3 regions of the Caproicibacterium argilliputei genome follow, and region 2 is predicted to be linked to each of the others. Evidence: riboswitches for the same ligand, from Rfam matches in the RefSeq annotation. Region 2 holds a riboswitch; each other region holds the start of a gene.

What was found. Region 2 has a riboswitch for cyclic di-GMP ahead of PXC00_RS04535 (hypothetical protein). Riboswitches for the same ligand answer to the same signal wherever they lie in the genome.
Positions count from the first base shown of each region.
Region 1: linked by a shared signal. The riboswitch ahead of PXC00_RS12925 (sigma-70 family RNA polymerase sigma factor) and the one ahead of PXC00_RS04535 (hypothetical protein) in region 2 are both predicted to bind cyclic di-GMP.
Region 3: linked by a shared signal. The riboswitch ahead of PXC00_RS06515 (VWA domain-containing protein) and the one ahead of PXC00_RS04535 (hypothetical protein) in region 2 are both predicted to bind cyclic di-GMP.

Region 1 covers NZ_CP135996.1:2,691,590-2,698,959, reverse strand. Annotated here, with positions in the region: gene PXC00_RS12955 (Crp/Fnr family transcriptional regulator) at 1-400, opposite strand, end outside; gene PXC00_RS12950 (2-hydroxyacyl-CoA dehydratase family protein) at 503-1,681, shown strand; gene PXC00_RS12945 (hypothetical protein) at 1,731-2,129, shown strand; gene PXC00_RS12940 (4Fe-4S binding protein) at 2,126-2,839, shown strand; gene PXC00_RS12935 (2-hydroxyacyl-CoA dehydratase subunit D) at 2,839-4,071, shown strand; gene PXC00_RS12930 (acyl-CoA dehydratase activase) at 4,076-4,882, shown strand; cyclic di-GMP riboswitch class I at 5,027-5,113, shown strand; gene PXC00_RS12925 (sigma-70 family RNA polymerase sigma factor) at 5,605-6,018, shown strand; gene PXC00_RS12920 (recombinase family protein) at 6,592-6,969, shown strand; gene PXC00_RS12915 (SHOCT domain-containing protein) at 6,983-7,138, shown strand; gene PXC00_RS12910 (recombinase family protein) at 7,231-7,370, shown strand, end outside.
Region 2 covers NZ_CP135996.1:954,190-961,559, reverse strand. Annotated here, with positions in the region: gene PXC00_RS04550 (5-methyltetrahydropteroyltriglutamate--homocysteine S-methyltransferase) at 1-482, opposite strand, end outside; gene PXC00_RS04545 (cation:proton antiporter) at 725-1,888, opposite strand; sodium ion sensor (DUF1646 type) at 1,941-1,992, opposite strand; gene PXC00_RS04540 (3-oxoacyl-[acyl-carrier-protein] synthase III C-terminal domain-containing protein) at 2,201-3,142, opposite strand; gene PXC00_RS04535 (hypothetical protein) at 3,279-3,611, opposite strand; cyclic di-GMP riboswitch class I at 3,791-3,874, opposite strand; tRNA gene PXC00_RS04530 (tRNA-Tyr) at 4,359-4,442, opposite strand; tRNA gene PXC00_RS04525 (tRNA-Thr) at 4,479-4,554, opposite strand; gene PXC00_RS04520 (flavodoxin family protein) at 4,603-5,124, opposite strand; gene metA (homoserine O-acetyltransferase MetA) at 5,138-6,082, opposite strand; gene PXC00_RS04510 (toxic anion resistance protein) at 6,123-7,256, opposite strand; gene PXC00_RS04505 (5-bromo-4-chloroindolyl phosphate hydrolysis family protein) at 7,304-7,370, opposite strand, start outside.
Region 3 covers NZ_CP135996.1:1,338,350-1,345,719, forward strand. Annotated here, with positions in the region: gene PXC00_RS06485 (CobW family GTP-binding protein) at 1-226, opposite strand, end outside; gene PXC00_RS06490 (metal ABC transporter permease) at 264-1,091, opposite strand; gene PXC00_RS06495 (metal ABC transporter ATP-binding protein) at 1,093-1,761, opposite strand; gene PXC00_RS06500 (metal ABC transporter substrate-binding protein) at 1,888-2,835, shown strand; gene PXC00_RS06505 (SGNH/GDSL hydrolase family protein) at 2,970-4,076, shown strand; gene PXC00_RS06510 (Crp/Fnr family transcriptional regulator) at 4,243-4,896, shown strand; cyclic di-GMP riboswitch class I at 5,137-5,218, shown strand; gene PXC00_RS06515 (VWA domain-containing protein) at 5,298-7,370, shown strand, end outside.

The DNA of each region.
Region 1 (7,370 bases), 1.2 Mb from region 2:
ATACAGACTGGAGAAAGCCCTTCAGAAATTTACTGTTATCTTGGCACAGCTTCAAAATCAATTCTTTCTTGATCTGGAGAATTTTCGCATCACACTTTGCGGTGATTGTCATGGGATAAAAGTTTCTGTGTGAAAACAGGAGATTTTCTCCCATAACCTCACCGGCCGAAAAACTGCAAATCGTGAGCATATCCCCATTCGAATCAATTTTTTGTACCGAAACAGTCCCACTCAAAATGATGTCGAGGTTTTCACATTTTTCGTTCTGAAGATGTACCACGGAATCTTTGGTATAAGTTCTGATATGGTAAAGATTATTTTGAAACAATTTATCTAACTCATCAGAAGAGAAGCAGTTAAATAGATCAACCGTTTCAAGTATCGAAAATAAATTATCCAAAATAGCACACCTTTCTTGAAAGGAGTAACCATGGTTACTCCTTTCACTTTTTTTTTTGATTATAATACAAAAGTATCAAAGATGAAAGGGGCCCTAAATGTTTTGGATAAAAAATATGAGGATCAAATCCTGAAATCGATGGATGCCGTGCGCGAAAAAGCACCAGATATCCCTCTTGATTATTTTTTCGATATCTGGAAGGGATTCTGGTTTGGTGAACAAAAGACAGAAATGCCGTCCATAGCGGTATTGGGGACTGGTATTCCCGAATTATATATCCGGGCTACCGGCGCGAAACCGTTATTTTTGCTTGGCGGTAATTACTTTACGGATCAATACGCAGAACAGGTGTTTCCGCAGATTTCGGACCCTGTGTTGAAATCTGCAAGCAGCATTCTCTTTTCCGAACAGCTTGCCTGCATGAGGGATATTACCGCGATGGTTGTTCCGGTGAGCAACGCAGATACGCGTAAAGTTCTGCCTTATTTCAAGGATCTGGGGCATCCGGTAATCGTGATGGAGGAGGAGCCGTTTCTGGATTCAAAAGCCACATCACGGTTTCGGTCGTCACAGATGGATTTAGTTATGGAGCTGCAAAAGCTCACACACCGACCGATCACCGCCAAGAGCATCCGAACTGCCGCGAAGCAAATCACCAGCGCACATGATGCCATCCGGCGCCTTAAGACTATGGATATTCCGCAAATCGCAAAGGATTTTATCAAGCAGACCTATTATCTTGCTCCTGACATTCAGGAATGGACCGACCGCGTGAATGGATTCGCCGAGGAAAACCTGAAGCCGATGCCCGAAAACCGGTCCCATCTGCTGCTGATCGGGTCACCGATCTTTTTCCCGAATGTCAAAATCCCGACTGTATTACATAATGTCGGCATCCGAAATTATGAGAATCACTGTGGAGTCCCTGATCCGGAGGATTACACAGAGCTTATGGAGCATGATCCTTCCTCGCTAAATTCCATGTTCAGGGATCTGAATGAACTTCATTACAGATCGGCACAAAACGATATTGCTCGCGCACTGTGTTCTGATACTTCTTTCCTGCAAAACGCCAGCGGCGTCATCTACCATCTGCTCAAGGGGCAACTCATGTATGCTTATGAAGCGAATCGGATTGAAAAGGCCGCCATCAGGGCGGGGATTCCGTTCGTCTGCATTGAAACGGATTATACGAATGCCGATATCGAACAGATCAGAATTCGCCTGGAAGCTTTTTCTGAACTGCTGATGCAGACCGGAAGACTGTCCGCAGCAATATGAAAATGAATACTCACCAGTTTATAAACTCAAAGCGATTAAGGAGGAACTTATGTCATTCAGCTTTCTTTTACAAGAACTGCATCGAAAAGTTATGGAAAAAACAAAAGCGGCAAAAGCACACCGCGGAATAATAACCATCGTGATTGCCGCCATTCTTGTTACAATCGTTTTTTTCGCTGTCAAAGCAAATCTTGCGCAGAATCCAGCAGGCCGGACATTAACTCCCGTTAGCAGCACTACTCAAAGCGACGAAAGCACGACAATTCCAAACGGCGGTAATCAAAACGAAACCGCTATGCAGGCTAAGACGCTCAAGCGTATCGAAAATGTTGCCTCTATTTTGGGTATTGCCGTGTTGACATCGGGAGGCATGACAGTCTATTACAGAAAAAAGAAAAACCGCGTTAAACCGCTTCCGGTACTGCGGAGTGAGGAGGAAACACATTGAAGCAGCGTAAAATTACAGCTTTTCGTATCACATGTCTTCTGATTGCCGCTGCCGTGCTCGCTTTCCTTGGAAGCAGATACCGGATTATTATTTTATTGCTCAGCATCTTCAGTGCTCTAGTTTTTGGGCGTCTCTGGTGCGGCTATGTTTGTCCGCTGGGATTTTATCAGGAACTACTTTCAATGCTTCGGAAAAAACTGCATATTCCGACGTTCCACGTGTCATTAAAGGTGAAATCCTATTTGCGTCCGCTGAAATGGATCATACTTGTATATTTTCTGGCCAGCGTTTTGTTTTTTGGGCTGCGCCCAGTTATGTATATACGGCCCGACCTTTCCTTCAGCAGCGCAGATATGAGTATCTATAAAATCATTATTGTCGGTATTGTAACGGGAATTTGTTTTCTGAAAGAAAGGGCGTTCTGTAAATACTGCCCGCTAGGGACACTCCGGGGCTTTGTCAATAAAATCAGCTTCGGAAAAATTAAAAAGGACGGCACCGCGTGTACACACTGCCGCGCTTGTCTTGAATGCTGCCCAATGGATATCCGTTCTATTTATGAGGAGCGCAACAAATCCGATATCACTCACTCGGATTGTATCTACTGTATGAAATGCATTGAGGCATGCCCGGAGCAGGATGTGCTTTCCTTTACCCTGTTTGGGAAAAAGGTATTGTCCTCCAAACGTAATAGTAAGCAGGTGAAATAATGGAAGAGCGTACATTAGAACGTTATAAGCGAAATATTTCGCGTGTTTCGGCTGGTTCACTGAAACAGTTGACGTCCGCGCGGGATATTCCCGATGGGCTTGAATATTTTACGGATGTTCTTAATAGAACATTTGTCGATTTTAAGAAGGATGACAACGAGTACATAGGCAGCTACTGCGTGATGGTGCCAGATGAAATGATATACGCATTCGGCTACAGGCCACTTCGTTTATGCGCTGGGCACAGCGTTGCGGCAATGATCGGAGACGAGATCGTCCCGCGCGACGCTTGCCCGGTCTTGAAAGCAACCGCGGGATTTCATGCGATGCGCGTCATGCCAATCTATCAGCAGTGCAGGCTGGCGGTGCTGCCGATGACCTGCGACGGCAAACGGAAGAGCGCGGCGCTTTTGTCGCAGTATCTTCCGGTTATTCCCTTGCCGATTGAAATGGATAAGTCGGAGGAACGCTTTGCGCAGAACCTGCAAAACATGCATGCTCTCATGAAAAGTATTTCCAAAGAAACGGGCCGCAGGTTCTCCAACCGGAAACTGATTGAATCCTGCAAAAGCATTAATGCGGCACAGCAGGAAGCATATAAACTATACGGCTTGCTCTCATCCGACAATCCGCCTGTCACGGGTTCACAGGTTATGGCTGTGCTGAACAGCTATTGCTATGATACGCCGGAAAGCTGGGCGCAGCACGCGAAAATACTAAATGCCGGACTTTCCCAAAAAGCAGCTGCCATGCAGCCTTTGAAAAGGAAAAAGCCGCGTATCTTTATCGCAGGCTCTCCCATTACATTTCCAAACTATAAACTGCCGTTTTTGATGGAAGGTCTGGGGGCACAGATTGTCGGAGACGAGACGTGTATGGCGGGGAGGCTTTTATATGACCCCGTTGTTCCTGATGAGTACAGTACAGACGGCATCTTACGTGCGCTTACGGCGCGATATGTCTGCGCATGTACGTGTCCGGTATTCGAGCAGACGGACGATCGCCTCAGCAGTCTCACAGAAAAACTGCGTCAGACGAAAGCGGAGGGCGTTATTTATCATATCCTGCGCGGCTGCACGCCTTACGACTTCGAATTGTCCATGGTGGAACAGCTGGCAGATAAGCTTGATATTCCGGTTCTGCGTGTGGAAACAGATTTCTCCGCCGAGGATGCAGAACAGGTAAAAATCCGTCTGGAAGCGTTTGTTGAATTGATAGAACAAAGGAGATAAATACATGGGAAACTATTATGTGGGGCTGGATGCCGGTTCGACATACCTGAAAGCGGCATTGATAAAGGATAACTGTGTTTTAGGCGCTGAACTTCTTCCAACAGGCATCGACTGTGAGGAAACTGCGGGCAAATTGCTGGAAAAGATCTATGCAAGCCAAAGTATCACACGCAATGATATCGCCGTGATCACCGCAACCGGATACAGCAGGCGCAGTATCGGCCTCGCAGATGCCACAATTTCAGAAATCACCGCTCATGCCTGCGGTGTACAATTGACAGCCCCTGAAAACGTGCATCCGCGCTTGATCATTGATATCGGAGGCCAAGACAGCAAGATCATCAGCCTTGGCCCCGATGGACATATCGTTAATTTTACAATGAACGATAAATGCGCCGCTGGAACAGGAAAGTTCTTGGAGGTCGTGGCTGATCTTCTGGAAACTACCATTGATCAGATTGCTTCGCTTGCGAAAGAGAGTACAGACCCCTGTCAAATCAACAGCACCTGCGCCGTTTTCGCCCAGACGGAAGTGATCTCTCTTCTTGCTCAAAAGAAAAGCCGAAGTGATATCCTTGCAGGTATGCATATAGCCATGGCAAACCGTATCGCCAAAATGGCGCGTAAATATAAGTCGGATGGCGATGTGATGATGACCGGAGGCGGCGCAAAAAATGATGCGCTGCGCCTGGCACTGGAGGATGAGTTGATGTGTGATATTTATAAAGCCAATTATCCGCAGTACAACGGTGCAATTGGAGCTGCTTTAATTGGTATGCGGAATGCTGAAAAAGAATTTAAAAAGTCATGAAAGTCATGAGGGAACTGAAAACCACAAGGCACTATCCGGTAGTTCACTGGAAGGTAATGTGAAGATGGTGTTCCCTATACTTTAGGTGGCTTACAGTTGCAAATCGAACGTATCGGCCCCAGTCGGTGGTATTCAGTAACAAAATAATGCTAAGGGCAAACTTGCTGAAAGGCAAGGACGCAAAGCCGAGGGTCTAAAGTGCAACCGCATGATGACAGCCTGGCCACCGTGAAGTGCGTATTAGACCTGCCCTTTTTGCGGCAGGTCTTTTCATAAATGGGTATAAAAGGAAACCGTTACCCGCCCAACAAAAAAAACGTAAGTTTGGCGGGTCAGTTTTTATGCCTGAATAAACCATTTTCTTTTTCCCTCCAAGCTTACGGGTTTGGAGGGCTTTTCTATGCGTGTTCGATATGTTATGAGTTTCAGGCGACCGCTGTTTATCAGCGGTCGGGCGTGATGAAGCGGACATCTATCTGCTACATAGTTTCTTAATCGGTAACTCGTCAAAAAAAGTCTATGCTGCGCATGGGCGCAGAGCGGTTACAAACACGAACTGACAGAACGTGTTCAATACGAACATATCTACAAGAGTGTATCAACGGACGACTATGTCCGCTGGTGCGCTCTTTTTGCGTTTTTAAGGGATATTCCCCGCTGCAGATTGCCGCCTTCTTGTCCTTCGTTTTCAACCAAATTTTGAAAATCAGGAGGACAAGCATATGTCGGAAGATAAAAAATATACGATCCTTGTAAAACACCAGCGCGTCGAAGTCAGCAAAGCGGTCTATCACGCTTACCATAAAGCGCGGGAAGCGGAACGGTATCAGGATAAAGTTGCCCGTCAATTTGAGCTTTCTCTGGAACGCTTTCAGGAGGACGGCGTTCAAGTGGAGCTTCAACTTTCCATATATGAGCCTACCGTTGAGGACAGGCTCACCCAGCAAGAACAGTTGAAGAAATTGGGGCAAGCCCTTGCTGCCTTGAATTCTGAAGAAAAGCTGTTAATCCATGAGCTGTTTTTTAACGGACTGAGCGAACGCAATCTCTCCGCAAAAATCAACGTACCGCAGAAAACTATTAATGACAGGAAAAGAAAAATCCTGCTGAAGTTAAGAAATCTCATGGAAAATTAAAAACAATCCGCTCAACCCCCTCACTTTTTCCTTTATAGAAGTGAGGGGGATTTTTATCTCTCCCGTGTTCCTTGAAAAACACCGAAATCATTCGGTTATATCCAGCAGTTCAGATACATTAGCTGTTTCGCGTGATGAGCGAAAGCGGCGTCGGGAAACACGCCAAGACCACCTGCAGGCAAGTCAGAGCTGCCTGTCAAAACGATTGCATCAAAGGTGCCGAGCGGGAAATGTTTGACCGGAAAACGATCCGTGGTGGATCGTACCGCCAAGACCGGAACAGCCTATAATGATACTTCCGTCCAGCCACAGACATCGCAATGGGGGCGGTCGCCGGAGATCCCGGCGAGGGTGAGAGTCCCATGGCAGCCATTCGTCACGCTTGCGTGACGTTAACCACTGGCTGGTCTGAATTGACTGCCCCGGCTCCGGGAAGTAGTGTCGAATAGGAGCAGCCGAAAACGAAGAACAAGTCTGGCGGTTTCATGCCAGATACCATGAGGGTAGGCGTTTTGATACGTCTGCCCTTATGCATGTGCCATGAAGCCAATAATTGCGAAGGAGGATATCGATATGGATACAAAACGAAAAGCGTGGCTTTACTGCCGTATCGACGCGCCGGAGGATACCCACGGCGCTTTAAAAAAACAGAAGGAAAAACTGGACGGATATGCACGTCAAATGGACTTCGAGGTTGTCGGGGCTTCCGAAGACTTGAGCAGCGGTCTGGATTATAACCGCGCCGGCCTAAAAGACGCGATGGCCGCCGCCAAAGCGGGTGAAGTGGAGGCTTTGATTGTTCATTCCGCCATCCGTATCGATCGCGACACAGCGAAAACCGTTGACTTTCTCCGACAGCTCAACGACTGCGGCGTGAAGGTGTACTCTCCGCTGGAAGGAGAAATCTCCGTGGAGCGGCAGGCCAAACTTTCGTCTCCATTACTCGGTTAGGAGGCGTTCAACCATGACACAGAAACAGGTAACGAATGAAATCAAATATCGGATGGCTCGAAATTTTCTAGTATCCCTTTTAAAACAGGGAAAAATCACCTCGCGGGAATACGAAAAGGCTGAGGAATACGTAGTCAAAAAGTATCGCCCGGTGCTCCGGTCGATTTAGTGGATATTGTGATAGCTATTCCCGCGTCCATGTGGTAGTGTATGTGCTAATACCAAAAAGGTATCGAACCCACAAGAAAGGAGACAGTGAAAATGAATAGCGCATACGCTCAAACCGCTGCGGGAGCGGGCAGAAACGAGATGCCGGTTGCGTGTCGAAGCCTTCAACCGCCGCAAATTCAGGTGATTGAACCCGTTCGCCCGGTTTTGGGTTATCAGCCGGAAAAGCTGCG
Region 2 (7,370 bases):
AAGGAAATCGGCTGATAATGCTCCTCGCGCACACAGCAAATCAAGTGCAGCATGGAGGGCGACGGAATGGTCATCTTGCAGAGCGTTCCCTCTGCAATGCTCTGCAGAAAGCGGAAATGCTCCAAAAACGGATGGCTGCCAAAGTCAACCTTTCCGGTGATTTTCAGGGTTGCCGCTTTCGGTTGGCGGTCTTTAAAAGCAACGGACCAATGCTCCGCCTTGACCTCTTCCACGCCATCCAGTGCCGCAAGAAAATCCAAGTGCCAGTAGCGGCGGCGGAACTCTCCGTCTGTAACGGCCTGCAGACCCACTTCCTTTTCCTTTTGAACCAGATCGCGAATGGCCGCGTCCTCCGCCGCCCGCAGCTGCTGCAGGCTGATTTTGTTCTGCGCATAATCCGCGCGCGCTTGTTTTAACGACGCCGGACGCAAAAAGCTCCCGACAATATCCGCACGAAATGGTGCTGTATCTGTTTTTGCCATTTTCTTCTGTCCTTTCCGAATGCACAGGGCATTTTCAATTTACCTTTCTTATAAGTATACGGGGAAAACGCAGCCCTGTAAAATTCAGAATTCCTATAGTTTGTTATCACTTTATCCGATAACGCAGCAGTCGGCACTTACACAGCTATTTCTTTCAGGATTCTTAAAAAGGCAGATTCGCTGATTTTTCCCGGCACGCCGAACCGCCATGCACTGCTCCGCTGCTTGCGAAAAGATTTTTTTCATGCTGCATCCAACCGCATTTCCGTCTTGTGGTTGAATACGACTTTCAGCAGAACCGGTGTCAGAACAGTGGTGAGCAGCACCACTAAAATGGTGGGAATGAAGACCTCCTGCGTGATAATGTGATTCTGCAGCCCAATATTGGCCGTAATAATTGCCACCTCGCCACGCGAAATCATGCCGATACCGATTTGCACCGACTCACTGCGGCGCAAGTGAAAAAGCCGCGCCGCACCACTGCAGCCAATGACTTTTCCGATGACGGCAACAACAAACATTACAGCCGTAATGAGCACCACCTTGCTGTTGAAACCGGTGAAAGTTGCCTCCAGTCCCACGCTTGCGAAGAAAATGGGAGAAAGAAATCCGGAAGAAAGGACTTTCACATTCCGCTCCAGATATTCCTTATGCTTCAGCTGCGAAAACAACAGCCCGCAAAGGTATGCGCCGGTGATCGAGGCAATGCCAAGACTTTCGGCGGCAAAAGCAACCAGCAGAACAGCAGCAAGTGAAAACGTGAAAAATGCATACCCCGGCTGCGCGTCTTTGAGCAATCGATTGAGAAAGTTCGGCAAAAAAACAATTGCCAGAACCCCAGCCAAACAGAACAGAACAATTTTCAGTCCGGTAAAAATCAGCGAACTGCCGCTGCCGTTCTTGACGGAAAGCAAGACGGAAATGAGCACAAGTCCCAGAATATCATCAATCACCGCGGCGCCAAGGATATGGATGCCCGGTTTTGAGTTTAACTTGCCGAGCTCCGTCAGCGTTTCTACTGTAATGCTGACACTGGTAGCGGACAGAATGATGCCAAGGAAAATGTCTTCTGTGGTATCCTGAAAGAACAGATAAGCACTCAGCGCGCCCAAAACCAGCGGGATAAGGACACCGGACAGTGCAATAACAGCAGAGGACTTGCCGGCTTTTTTGAACTGTTCCCAGTTGGTTTCAAGCCCCGCAAGGAACATCAGCATGATAACGCCTAAGTCCGAAAGAAGCTTGATGCTGTCGTCATACTGCACCACATGAAGCAGCATAGGGCCAAGAACCACACCTGCCAGCAGCGCACCAAGCACTTCCGGCATTTTCAGCTTGCGGCTGATAAGCCCGCCGATTTTAGTGGCTGTTAAAAGCAATACAAGATCCAGTAACGTTTTCTCCATATTCACACATCCAATCCTTTTTTGATAGAAAAAAAGTGGGAAGCCCAAACAGGACTTCCCACCCAAGAAGCTGATTCTTGAAAGCGGCAACCAGCCGCCCAACCGTATACCATCATTTTGTTGTATGTAAATAGTATAGCAGATTTTACAGCGGCTCCGCAAGGGCAAAATCGCAGAGAATCAGACCCTCCACATTCCTTTTACCGGTACAATTGCTGTATTCATAAGAGCTCAATTCCCATAAAGGAAACATAAATCCGCAGTTTTTCACAAAATTCTGCTTGCAGCAGTTCCTTTTCCTTCCGAATTCCTTTACAATTTAAGTAACAATACAATATTGGTCCGTCCGGAGCCAATGGTCCAAATAACCACATAATCCCCTTTTTTGACCATACCCTGCTGAATAGATTTCCACAGGACAATGAACGGACTGGTTGTGCCGGTATAGCCGTACTCATCGCCGACATACAAACTTTGGCTTTCCTCCATCGAAAGCAGTGCGCGAAGTTTTTGCAGAAACAGATAAACCGACTGTGAGCAGCAGAACATTTTAACATCATCGACAGACAAATGGTTTTTCTGAAGCAGCTGCAGGATGTGTTCCGAAGCATCCTCAAGATTCACGGTGGCGTCCGGATTCCAGCGCAGGAGCAGTTCGCTTCGGTCCTCTACCTGAAACAGCTTGGAAAAACCGCAGCCCGGAAAAACAATGTCCGCGTGTTCATCCGAATTTACCCAAAGCTTTGAATCCTGCAGACCGCAGTCTTCTTCTGTTTTCTCCAGAATCAGTGCACAGGCGGCATCCCCGTAAATCCCGTAGCTGTACTCGCACTCCGGGTCAGCAATCATGCTGATGAGGTCGCAGCCCACAAGCATAACTTTGTTGACATTTTCGCTGACTGACATATACTTTGCCGCAGATTCCAGTGCAGTTGACAAACCGGTGCAATCCACGTTGATATCATAACAGATGCAGTCGGTTTTGCCACCCACCGCATAGTGAACCAGAACCGAACTCGGCGGCGCAACGTATTCGGGAAGCTGACTGGAAAAAAGGATCATATCCAACGCACTGCCGGTTATGCCGGTGTTCTTTAAAACTTTTTTTGCAGCAGCCGTTGCCAGCGTCAGACTGCTTTCCTTGGTCAGGTCAATGCGGTACCGCTTGTCCCGCCCGTAAACATCGCGAAAAAAATGCTCGACATCTTTCCCGCGTTCCTTAAAGTGTGCGATATATTTTTCGTTGTCCTCCACAAGATCTCCGTGTTGAACCTCGATTCCGCAAATTTTAAAATGAAAAATGGGATACACCTTCTTTGCAGATTTTAAAAAAGGATATTCTTTTCTTAATGCTATAAGAAAAGAATATCCTGTGCGCAAAAATCACAAGTCAGGCAATGGAAAAGTTGCTCAAACCTGCCGCTGCCGCAATTCTCTTAACCTGCATACTCAGAATGCTGTTGGATTTGTCCATGTGCATAATAATCTGCTTAAACCCGGTTTTTTGGTACAGAGCCAGACAGGATTTCAGGGATTCCTGCATATCCGAAGTCACAATGCTTAATTCTTTTGCGTCAATTTCCAATATTGTCTGTGCAGGAGCAATGGTGCTGATCGTCTGCTTATACTCCTGGAAAAACTTTGCCGCAGTTGCTTCATCCATATGACCAGACACACGGATGACCAAATGATTTGCCTTCTTTACAATACTGTACTTTTCCATTTTGCTATCTCCTTATAAAGTCGAATTTTGTAAGTAGGAAGATGCTTGCAGGCACTCTCTGCCCAACACCCTTGCCCGCTGCAAAGCGAAAAAAACAAATACGGAAAACTTGCGGTTTTCAGCGACGCATTTCTGGCAGCGGACGCAGCTGGATAAACACAGCATTTTCAAATCTGCATTTTGGCAACCCAGCCGTCGTTGCTGACCGCATTAGACCTGTGGCTTTGCGTCCCCACCTTTTGATGGGTTTGCTATTTTCATCTTTGTGAATCTTATTATAGCATTGATGACTCGTGAATTTCATCCACTTTTTATAATTTCAATGAATAAAATAAAATTTATAAACAATTATTTTAGATACTAGTCATAAAAATCACACAAAAACTGGGTCGTAGAGGAAAAACGCACAATCTTATCCCGCAATATGAGATTCTTTGTAAAATAAAGTTTTTTGCATTTTGTAAAAATCTGTGAGTCTATTTATTCACCTATGAAACTTCCGTCTTGCAGCAGGAGCATGAAAAGCTCTCCCATAGATTCCTCTCTAGCAAGAAAAGGCGACCGGGGATTTTCGAAGCAAGGAAGGACTTTCTGTACACCTTACAACATTTTGCAAAATACAAAAAAACCGGCTCAGGAAAAAATCCTGAGCCGGTTTTCCACGCTTACCAATCTATTCTCGGCGAAACCGCCGGGAAAGAAGTGGTATTGCATGATTTCTGCTGTGTTCGTCTTTGGGACATTTGGTGGTGGAGGAGGATGGATTCGAACCATCGAAGCCGAAGCAACAGATTTACAGTCTGCCCCATTTGACCACTCTGGAACTCCTCCAATTTGCAGCCCGCAGGCCGCTTTTATCAGCCAGATTGGAGCTGGCAGAGAGACTCGAACTCACGACCTGCTGATTACAAATCAGCTGCTCTACCAACTGAGCTATGCCAGCGTATCTCCGGCTGACAAGAATATATTATACAGGGCAATCTGCGTTTTGTCAAGGGTTTTCTACAATTTTTTTGCTTTCATTTTCCTGCCCAAAAAGTTGCATCGCTTTTTGTGCAATCCGCATTCCAAACGTGACGTACAGGGGTCTGCTCTGCTCCCTTGTATCACGCGTGCACACTGGGCCCAAATGAATGTACGGCTGCCCGAGTGCAGAACCGCCGGAATACACCAGCATCCCTTTCACCAGCATATGGCAGAGGAGCGTCTGCAAGGCAAGGTCTGCCCCGCCCTGCGCATAATCAGCCGTGGCAAACGCCGCGCCAACTTTCCCCGCGAGAACAATGCTGTGCGATTCGTCAAACCATTTCTTCATCTGCCAGCAGGTACTGGCATAATACGTCGGCGTTCCGAACACCACCGCACAGCTTTCCTGCAAATATGCCGGGTCTGCTTCTTCCAATGAAAAAATTTCCGCCTGCACACCGGGAACAGACCGCATTCCCTGCGCAACCGCCTCTGCCATCTGCTGGGTATAACCGGTTTTACTGAAATACAAGACCGCAGTTTTCATACAGCCAACCTCCTTACAGCATCGCGCAGTCCAGTGAGTCACTGCACAGGGAATTTAAGTCAAACGGGGTGGTCTGATAGACAAAGTAGTTGAGCCAGTTGGTATACAGCAGCTGACCAGTGGCACGCCAGTTGTTGACCGGCGCACGTGACGGGTCATTTCCCGGATAATAATGCTTCGGCATCAGAATTGGCAGACCCTTTTCCAAATCCCTGCGGTATTCGGTGCCCAAAGTATCCACATCATACTCGGAGTGTCCCATCACAAAATACTGCCGCCCCTCCTGATCCCCGACGATGTGCACACCGACCTCCGGAGAAACAGACATCAGCCGCAGCTGCGGCACTTTTTCGATATCTTCCACGCGCACCTCTGTCTGGCGCGAATGCGGCACCCAGTAGATATCGTCAAAACCACGGAACAGACGCGACTTTTTCGTCAGCGCGCGGTGCGGATACACGCCGAAAACTTTCTGCGGCAGGCGGTACTTGGGTATCCCGTAGTGATAGTACAGTCCCGCCTGCGCCGCCCAGCAGATATGGAAAGTTGAATGCACGTTGGTTTTCGTCCACTCGAAAATACGGCAAAGCTCCGGCCAGTAATCCACCTCTTCAAAGTCCAGCAGTTCCACCGGCGCACCGGTGATGATGCAGCCATCGTACACGCGGTCCTGAATTTCGTCAAAGGTTTCGTAAAAATGAAGCAAGTGGTCTTCCGGCGTATTCTTGGATTTGTGAGACACCATCTGCACCAAATCCACTTCAATCTGCAGCGGTGTATTGGCAAGGCAGCGCAAAATCTGCGTTTCGGTTGTGATTTTCGTTGGCATTAAATTCACCAGCGCGATGCGCAGCGGGCGAATGTCCTGGTGCAGAGCGCGCCGGTGCGTCATTACAAAGATATGTTCTTTCTCCAGCACAGCGCGTGCCGGCAGAGAATCCGGTATTTTAATCGGCAAAGAAACCGCCTCCTGACAAAATTTCCGGCAGGACAAAGCGTCAGCGCAGCTGCAGAAGCTTGCTTTTCAGGTCATTTTCCAGCTTGCCTAACTCACGTTCTGCCTGCGCACGCTTCTCGCGTCCTTCCTGCTGAATCTGCATCACTTCATCCAGTGTGGAAATCAACGTTTCATTGGTATGCTGCAGCGTTTCCAAATCCACAATGCCGCGCTCCGACTCACGCTGCGTGTCAATGGTCGCCATTTTCAGCGTATCCGCATTCTTGCGCAGCAGCGCATTGGTCATATCGGTCACCTCGCGCTGCGCTTTGGCAGCCTGCGCCGAGTGCTCCACACCGAGTGCCAGCACCATCTGGCTCTTCCAAAGCGGAATGGTATTGACAATGGTCGACTGAATCTTATCACTCATCAGCAGGTCATTGTTCTGCACCAGCCGCAGCTGCGGCGCCATCTGAATGGACACCATGCGCGTCAGCTCCAAGTCATGCAGCTTTTTTTCAAAACGGTCGCACATACTGGAAAGGTCATTGGCCGCCTGCGCGTCTTCCGGCAAAGCAGACTGCTGTGCTTTTTGTTTCAGTGCCGGAAGTTCCTCTGCACGCACCAACTCCAGCTTCTGCTTGCCTGCCAGCAGGTACATGGAAAGTTCCTTAAAATAGGTCTTGTTTACCTCATACATTTTATCCAGAGTGGAAATATCCTTCAGCAGCTGCACCTGATGGGCTTCCAACGCTTCGCAGATTTTATCTACATTTGCTTCTGCGGTCGCGTAGCGGGCTTTCATCGCGGTCAGCTTATTAGCGGAACGTTTAAAGCGCGCAAAAAAGCCTTTATCCTCCTCACCGACATCAAAACTTTTCAGTTCTGTAACAACGTCGGTAAGCATTTTCCCAACTTCACCGAGGTCTTTGGTGCGCACATTTTCCAGAGCACTTTCCGAAAAATCAGCCATTTTTTTCTGTGCACCGGCACCGTACTGCAAAACCTGTGCGCTGTTGGTCAGATCGATTTTCGCGGCAAAGTCGCTCACCATTTTCTGCTCCGCAGGCGTCAGCTTCGGTTCCTGCGCAGGGCTGACCGCCGGTTTCGGCTGTGCGAACTGCACATCGGGCGCCGCTGGCGCGGGCACCGGATTTAGAGTCAGCTCCAGTTCGGGCATTTCTTTTTCCTTCATAAGGAGTCCTCCTTCTTTATAATCCCATTAAAATCTGCGGCCTGCGCTCACTCTGCTTCGCGGTCTTCCGGCTGCTGAAAGTCACTGCCGGTCAGTCCCTCCTGCTTGAGCATT
Region 3 (7,370 bases), 380 kb from region 2:
GGGCAGAAACAAAGTCCCCGGACAGGCTGCAGCAGATGCAGCCCGCATTCAGTTCCCGCACGCTGACTTTTCCGGTGCGCAGCAGGGCAGCATCAATGCTGACTTCGCCAAAATCATTTTCAATCAGCACGGTTTTGCCGGTCGGAAAGGCTTCCCGCAGCAGCTGCGCAATCAGGGTGGTCTTGCCTGCGCCCAGAAATCCGGAAATGAGATATAAATCTGTCATCTTGTATCCTCCGCTTATTTCAATTGGTACTCTTTCTTTATTGGATAGACTTTCGGCTGTGTGCCGCACGGAAAACAGTCTGAATCCTTTTGGCGGCAAGGACTGCCATCAGAACTGCCACAGAAACCAGTGCAGTGAAGCCACCCGGTGCAACATTCAGGTAGTAAGAGGAAAACAGACCGAGCAGAATGTCAATCAGACTGAAAAGAATGGAAAGCAGCAGCGTCTGACGAAACCCTTTTCCGAGCTGCATGGCTGTGGCAACTGGCAGCGCAATCATGGAGCTGAGCACTAGTACACCGACTATGCGGATGGAAACAGAAACAGCTGCGGCGGTCAGAATAGAAAACGCGTAGTTAATCAGTTTGACCCGCACGCCGGCAATTTTGGCGGCTTCCTCGTCATAGGAAATGTAAAGCAGAGGATGGTACAAGAAAATCAGCGTGCAGACGGCAATCAGGCTCAGTACGCTGATCATAATCATGTCTGCTTTTGTAACCGTCAGAATACTTCCGAACATAAAGGAATCTGCGTTTGCGTGCAGTTTTCCGGAACTAATGATGGAAATCGCGGTGCCGACGCTCAGCGCCAGCACGATGCTCAGAATCAGGTCGGTGTATTTTTTAAAATAGCTGCGCAGAAATTCAATCAGCGCGCCGCAGGCAGAAGTAAAAACGAACGCACCAAGCACAGGGTTCTGCCCGCACAGCAGACCGGCCGTAATGCCAGCGAGGGAAGCGTGCGCCAGCGTGTCCCCAATCATAGAGTATCGGCGCACAACCAGAAAAATTCCGATACACGGGCAGAGAATTGCAATAAACAGCGAAGCAATCAATGCATTCTGCATAAAACCATACTGCAGCATTTTAGTTTCCTCCTTTGTTGACGGTCAGCATCTCATCTGCGTAGTGCTGCGGCGTACACAGGTGCCCCTGACCATTGTTCATGTGGTAAATTGCGGTCGAGTTTTCAATGGCAGCGGTCAGGTTGTGCTCCACGGATAAAACGGAAATACCGTCCTCCATATTGAGCTTTTTCAGAAGGCCATAAATTTCCTGTTGGCTCTGCACATCTACGCCGGTGGAGGGTTCGTCCAGAATCAAAAGCTTTGGGCTGCCCATCAGCGCACGTGCAATGCGGACTTTCTGTCCCTGTCCGCCCGAAAGGGAAGACATCGGCTCGCGGATTTTTTCGAGCATACCGACCTTTTGCAGGCACGCATTCACTTCTTTTTTATCTTTCTGCTTGAGCAGTCTGCGATAGGACTCCATGACTTCATAAACCGTAATGGGAAAGTCATCATTCACAAAGCTTGTTTTCTGCGGCACGTAGCCAATTCGTTTGGCACTGCAGTGAATGCTTCCGGCGGTGGGCTTCAAAAAGCCGAGAATCAGGCGCATAAGGGTGCTTTTGCCGCAGCCGTTTTCACCGACAACGGAAATATACGCGCCGTCTTTCATATCCAGCTGCAGATGGTGCAGGATAAAAGGGGCAGTGCCTGTATAGGAAAAGGTTAAGTCTTCTGCTTCGATCAAATTGCTTCCTCCTTTGCGCAAATGCAAATGATTTGCATTTGCGCTTGACAAATCTTAATGGTGCGCCTATTATTATAGATGCAAACAATGCGCATTTGCAAGTAAAAGTTTAGGAGTTGACAGGTTATGTTAAAAAAATATGCTGCGGTTCTGCTCAGCGCCGCGGTTGCTGCTGCTGCTTTGACCGGTTGCGGTGGCGGCGCTTCCTCTCAGGCAGGGCAGGCGGCTTCCAGCGGTTCTGCAGCATCGGCTGCCGATAAGGTTCTGCACGTTTCTGTTACGTTTGATGCCATGAAGGAGTTTACCAAAGCAGTTGGCAAAGAAAAAGTGGATGTTTCCGTCATCATTCCGGATGGTACGGAGCCGCATGACTTTGAGCCGAAAGCGCAGGATTTGGTCAGTTTAAGCAAGGCGGATATTTTCGTTTACAATGGGTTTGGCATGGAAAGCTGGGCAGACGCTGCCGTAAAATCTGCAGAAAATTCCAAACTGGTTGTCGTGGAAGCTTCGAAAGGTGCTAAGCCGATTCAAAACACAGATGCAGGGGAAAAAGAGGAACATGGTCAGTACGACCCGCATCTGTGGCTCAGCATCAAAGGCGCCGAAACAGAAGTGCGCAACATTTGCACGGCCCTTGTAAAGGCAGATGCTGAAGATGCCGCGTATTTTGAGAAAAACCGCGATGCATACCTTACAAAGCTAGACAGCCTTTATCAGACGTATAGTAAAAAATTTAAATCTGTTCCGAAGAAAAGTTTCGTGACCGGCCACGCGGCGTTTGGCTATCTGTGCCGCGACTTCGGTTTGACACAAAACAGCGTTGAGGATGTTTTTGCGGAGGGAGAGCCGAGTACACAGCAGTTGGCACAGTTGGTTTCCTACTGCAAAAAAAATCAGGTCACTACGATTTTTGCAGAAGAAATGGCAAGTCCAGAGGTCTCCCAAACCCTTGCGGATGAAGTCGGCGCAAAGGTGGAAACCATTTATACGATGGAGAGTGCCGAAGACAATCAAGACTATTTGACGCGCTTGCAGGATAACTTAACAAAAATTTACGACAGTTTAAAAGGATAAGGCAATTCTTCTTTCAGGACGCATCCTGCACAGTTTTGGCGGTTTTTTCCCGCTGTGGCTGTGCGGTGTGCGTCTTGATTTTTATTTTCCACATTATTATACTGGAAATAGAAAAGGACTGGAGGAGAAACACCTTGAAAGATTTTCGTCTGGATGCGATTGAAAGCCTGCATATTTTTGGGAGAACCAATGGTTGTGCCTATCCGCTCACTTTGTTTTGGTCCGGCAGCGGAATCGAAATGAATCTGAAAGCTGGGGAAGTCTGGCTCGAAGTAGAGACAGACTACGGCCCATTGGAGCCGTGGATCGCCGTTTTGGTGGATGACGCCCTTGTCAGCCGACAGATGCTGCCCAAAGGGCGGTATTGGCTGCCTATACTGCGAAGCATGGATGCAGAAATACCGCACAATGTCAAAATTCTGCGTGAGGTGCAGGCCATGCACGACGACCCAGCGAGTTATTTGCAGATTCACGCGGTGCGAACCGACGGTTCGTTTCTCCCTCTGCCGCCGAAACAGGGGAAGATTGAATTCATTGGGGACAGCCTGACCTCTGGGGAGGGTACTGTCGGCGCACAGAAGGAAATGCAGTGGAATTCTATGGTGTTCAGTTCGGTGTTTGATTATGCGTTTCAAACAGCGAACCGACTTCACGCTGACTTCCGCATTGTTTCCCAAAGCGGCTGGGGTTTTCTTTCCAGCTGGGACGGCAATCCGGCGTGCAACATTCCACAGTATTATGAGCAGGTTTGCGGAGTCCTGCAGGGAACGCATAATGCCGCTTTAGGTGCTTTTGCTCCTTATGATTTTGCCGGCTGGCAGCCGGATGTGGTTTCTATCTGTTTGGGTGCGAACGATGCCTCTGCGTTTGGCAAGCCCGCGGTTTATCGGGACGAAAAGGCCGGGCGGCTTTTTGCGCAGAAACAAAATGCAGACGGCACGCCGGAGGCTGCGTCCCGCGCTCGTTTAGAAAGCGCCATTACGGCATTTGGCAGAAAGATTCGACGCTGCAATCCGCAAGCGCACATTCTATGGGTCTGCGGGTTGCTAAAGACAGAGATTGACAGCATCCTGCGCGAAGCGGTCGAAACTTATGTGGCAGAGACAGCAGACAAGCACACCTCCCTGTTTATGCTGCCGGTTGCGGATACTGCCACTATGGGCTCCCGCGAGCATCCGGGCTATGCGTGTCACAAAGCAGCGGCAGAGCAGTTAGCTGTGGAAATCAAGCATTATTTGTAAACGCATCTCTGCGGCAGTCTGTCAAAACAGTTATCCGAAAAATCGGAGCAAATCGAAACAAGAAGGATTTTTCACACAAGGTCTGACAGACCGCCGAAAAAGCAAAATGATGTTCCAATGCAGCCCCGCTGGGGCGGCGTTGGAACTGGTTTGGGAGGAGCCTGTTATGAATGCGGAAAATCTTTTGTCATTTGAGGACATCCCCACGCTGGAGCGTGAGCAGATTCAAAGGAACGCAGCGGTGATTCCGGTGCAGGCCGGTTCGCTGAATGTATCAAAGGTTGCAAAAAAATACCATATTCTTGCGGTTGCGCAGGGGTGTGTGCGGGTTTATTTGCTGGCAGAAGATGGCAAAGAAATTACGCTTTGCCGGATGACACAAGGGTCGTTTTGCGAGTACATACCGGAAACTTTCAGCGTGGAAGCTCCACAGTATGAAGTCTTGTGCCAGGCAGAGCCAAACACAGCGCTTTTCTGTATTCCGGCACACCTGCACCGCTGCCTGATGAATGCCTCGGTGCCCTACTTGAAATGCCAGATGCACCTGCAGCGCAGGTGCTTTTCGCGGGTGATCGCACTGCTGAATGAAATGCTTTCCCGCCGGCTGGAAAGCCGCGTGGCGTCGTTCCTTTTGGAAGAAAGCCGTCTGCAGGGGACTGCGCACCTCAAGATTACCCATGAAATGATTGCTCGCCATTTAGGCAGCGCACGCGAAGTCATTACCCGCGTGCTGAAAGATTTGCAGAAAAGCGGTGCTTTAGCGCTTCACCGCGGTTCCATACAGTTAACAGATATCAAAAAATTGCAGGAAATCCTATAAACTCTCATTTGGCGGAGAAGACTTCACAAAGACGGATTACAAGCTGTGCATATTGCGCGCACAAAAAAGGAAAATCTAATTTATTTTTTGCATTTCGGAAAAATGAATCACCACTTCCCACAAATCGAAAGGGAAACAGCCATTTGCGTAACTTTGTTACATACAAATTAGCAAATTTGTGGTACGATATCTTTGTCACCAAGATACAACATCTGCCAGAAGTGCAGAACCTGTACAGCAAATTTGTAAAAGCAAAGCCGATGAGAATCGGTGACGCAAAGCTATAGGGCCCCTCACCAAGAGGCGGCAGCCAGTTGCCAAAACAGAAACGATTTTTTGTCGTTTTCATGTTTTGGCTTTTTTCTTGCTTATTTTCAACTGGAATAGGGGGTGGGCGGCGTATGAATCTGTGCAAAATCAAAAGAATGGGCGGCAGGCTGAAGCGCTTCCTTTGCATGACGCTGAGCCTTTCTGTCCTGTTCTGTACCGTGTCCGTTGCTTTCGCGGGCACTTCCGCCCATGCAGCCGATTCCGAATCAGAGCTGACACCGCTTTCGATTGCCGAGGGACTGGGCAATGCGCGCTATTTCGGCATTGTCGCCAACACCCTTTCAAATCCAAATAACTTGAATGTAGAAGCAAACTTGGCGGTACAAAATTTTACCGGCAGCTATGGGGAAGTCGGCAACACGCATAACTGGAGTCAGGACACCGGTTCTTCGGCAGGCTCCGCCGTTTTAAACCTTACAGTACCGAAAGGGAATTACGAATTTTGTGTTTATCAGGATGAAGCAGCAAAAACAGCGGTCGGGCAGCCATTCTGGGTGGAATCCACTCAAAAAGAGACCGTGCAGAAAACGATTACAGGGCTGAAGCCGGGACAAACGTATTATGTGTATTTGCTGCAGAATGGAACAGCGAATACAAAGGTCGGCACAAAGTTTCAGGTTGCGGCTGGCTCGGATTCGGAAAAGTATGCAAATATAAACTACATAGAAGACTTTGACGTCACAAATGGCACAACTCTAAAAGTGAAAGATATTTCTCAATCTTTACCCGGCAAAGTGTATTTCGGCAGTCAAGTGCAGTTGAACGGTCCCGACAATCCGGGTGGAAACAAAGGCTCTGCAGTTGACAAGAAGAGCAAGTGCTTTCTAGCAATCGACCAGCTTTCAGCTGTGACAAATGAAAAGTTTCCCGTTGAACTTGGTACAGAAAACGGTTCATTTGCAAAAAAAACTTTCGACCAATTAAATAGCCTGTCGCAAAAACTAAGCAAGGTGTCGGATTCCTCAAAGGATGCGGCAGTAAAGGTGCTGAATATAACGCCGGAATCTTCATGGCGGTGGGATGGTTCCGAAACTGTTTCTGCGGAGCAAGTCCATCAGGATTTTAATGAAGTGCTTAATTACTCTAACTGGAACGACCTCGCAAATGATGGTGTTTCTCTCGAAAACTCCCAGTATTTAGTAATCAATCTCCACCTGCCTGCGGGCTGCAGTTCCGTTGAACTGCCGCAGGTAACCATCGGCGGCATCAATGCGGGTTCCGGATACAACGCCATTGCCCGACGAATCTTGTGGAATTTCTGTACGGATTCGGGAAGCCTTTCTGGAAATTTGCAGATTTTATCATCTCCGCAGGCCGGCGTGTTGGGAACACTCCTTGCACCCGAGGCAAAAATCACCCTTCAGGATTGCGCTGTTACCGGTGCGGTGTATGCCAACACCGTCACAGTCCAATGCGGCGGCGGTTTAAAATGTGCGACATTTCAGGCCGGAAGCACAGCGGAAGCCGCGGTGACTGTGCCGGATCCAACCGTGCAGGTCACGTTCAACAAAACAGCGAAAATGCTTTCAGATGGTCGGACAGCCCAAATTACGCTAAGCCGTTCCGGCCGGATTCAGAACTACACGTCACAGCGAGATGCCGAAGTTATCATGATGATGGATCGTTCCACCAGTATGAAACTTTCGGTGGATGGAAAAAAGCACGCCAACGATACAAATTTACTGGATGATGTGGGAAATCCGGATTACAAAATATTTGCGAAGGATTCGAGGCTGGCACTGCTTCAGGGCGCGACACAAAACTTCTTAACAAAACTGACAGAGTGCAATTCCAAGCTATCACAAAATAAACAAATACCGGTGTCAGTTGGCACTTTTTGTTGGAGCAAAGATGCTATTAATGGGGATTCTAATTATTACAAAGATGACCCGATGAATACAGCGGATTATAATCTCATTCATAATTCGGATGGTACGAGGAATAAGGACTATGCTAAATACACACCGAAAGGAACAGCGTTTCAGGGGACTTTTTTGAACGCCTTTACAACTCCTGTAAGTGCCGCAGCGCAGGTTTCCAAAATTTATCCCGCCCCATATACCTGCCTGGACGCAGCGATTGATTTGGTGGCAGAAACGGTACAAGCGCACGCTAATGACGGTAAGCGAAAGTTTGTGATTTTT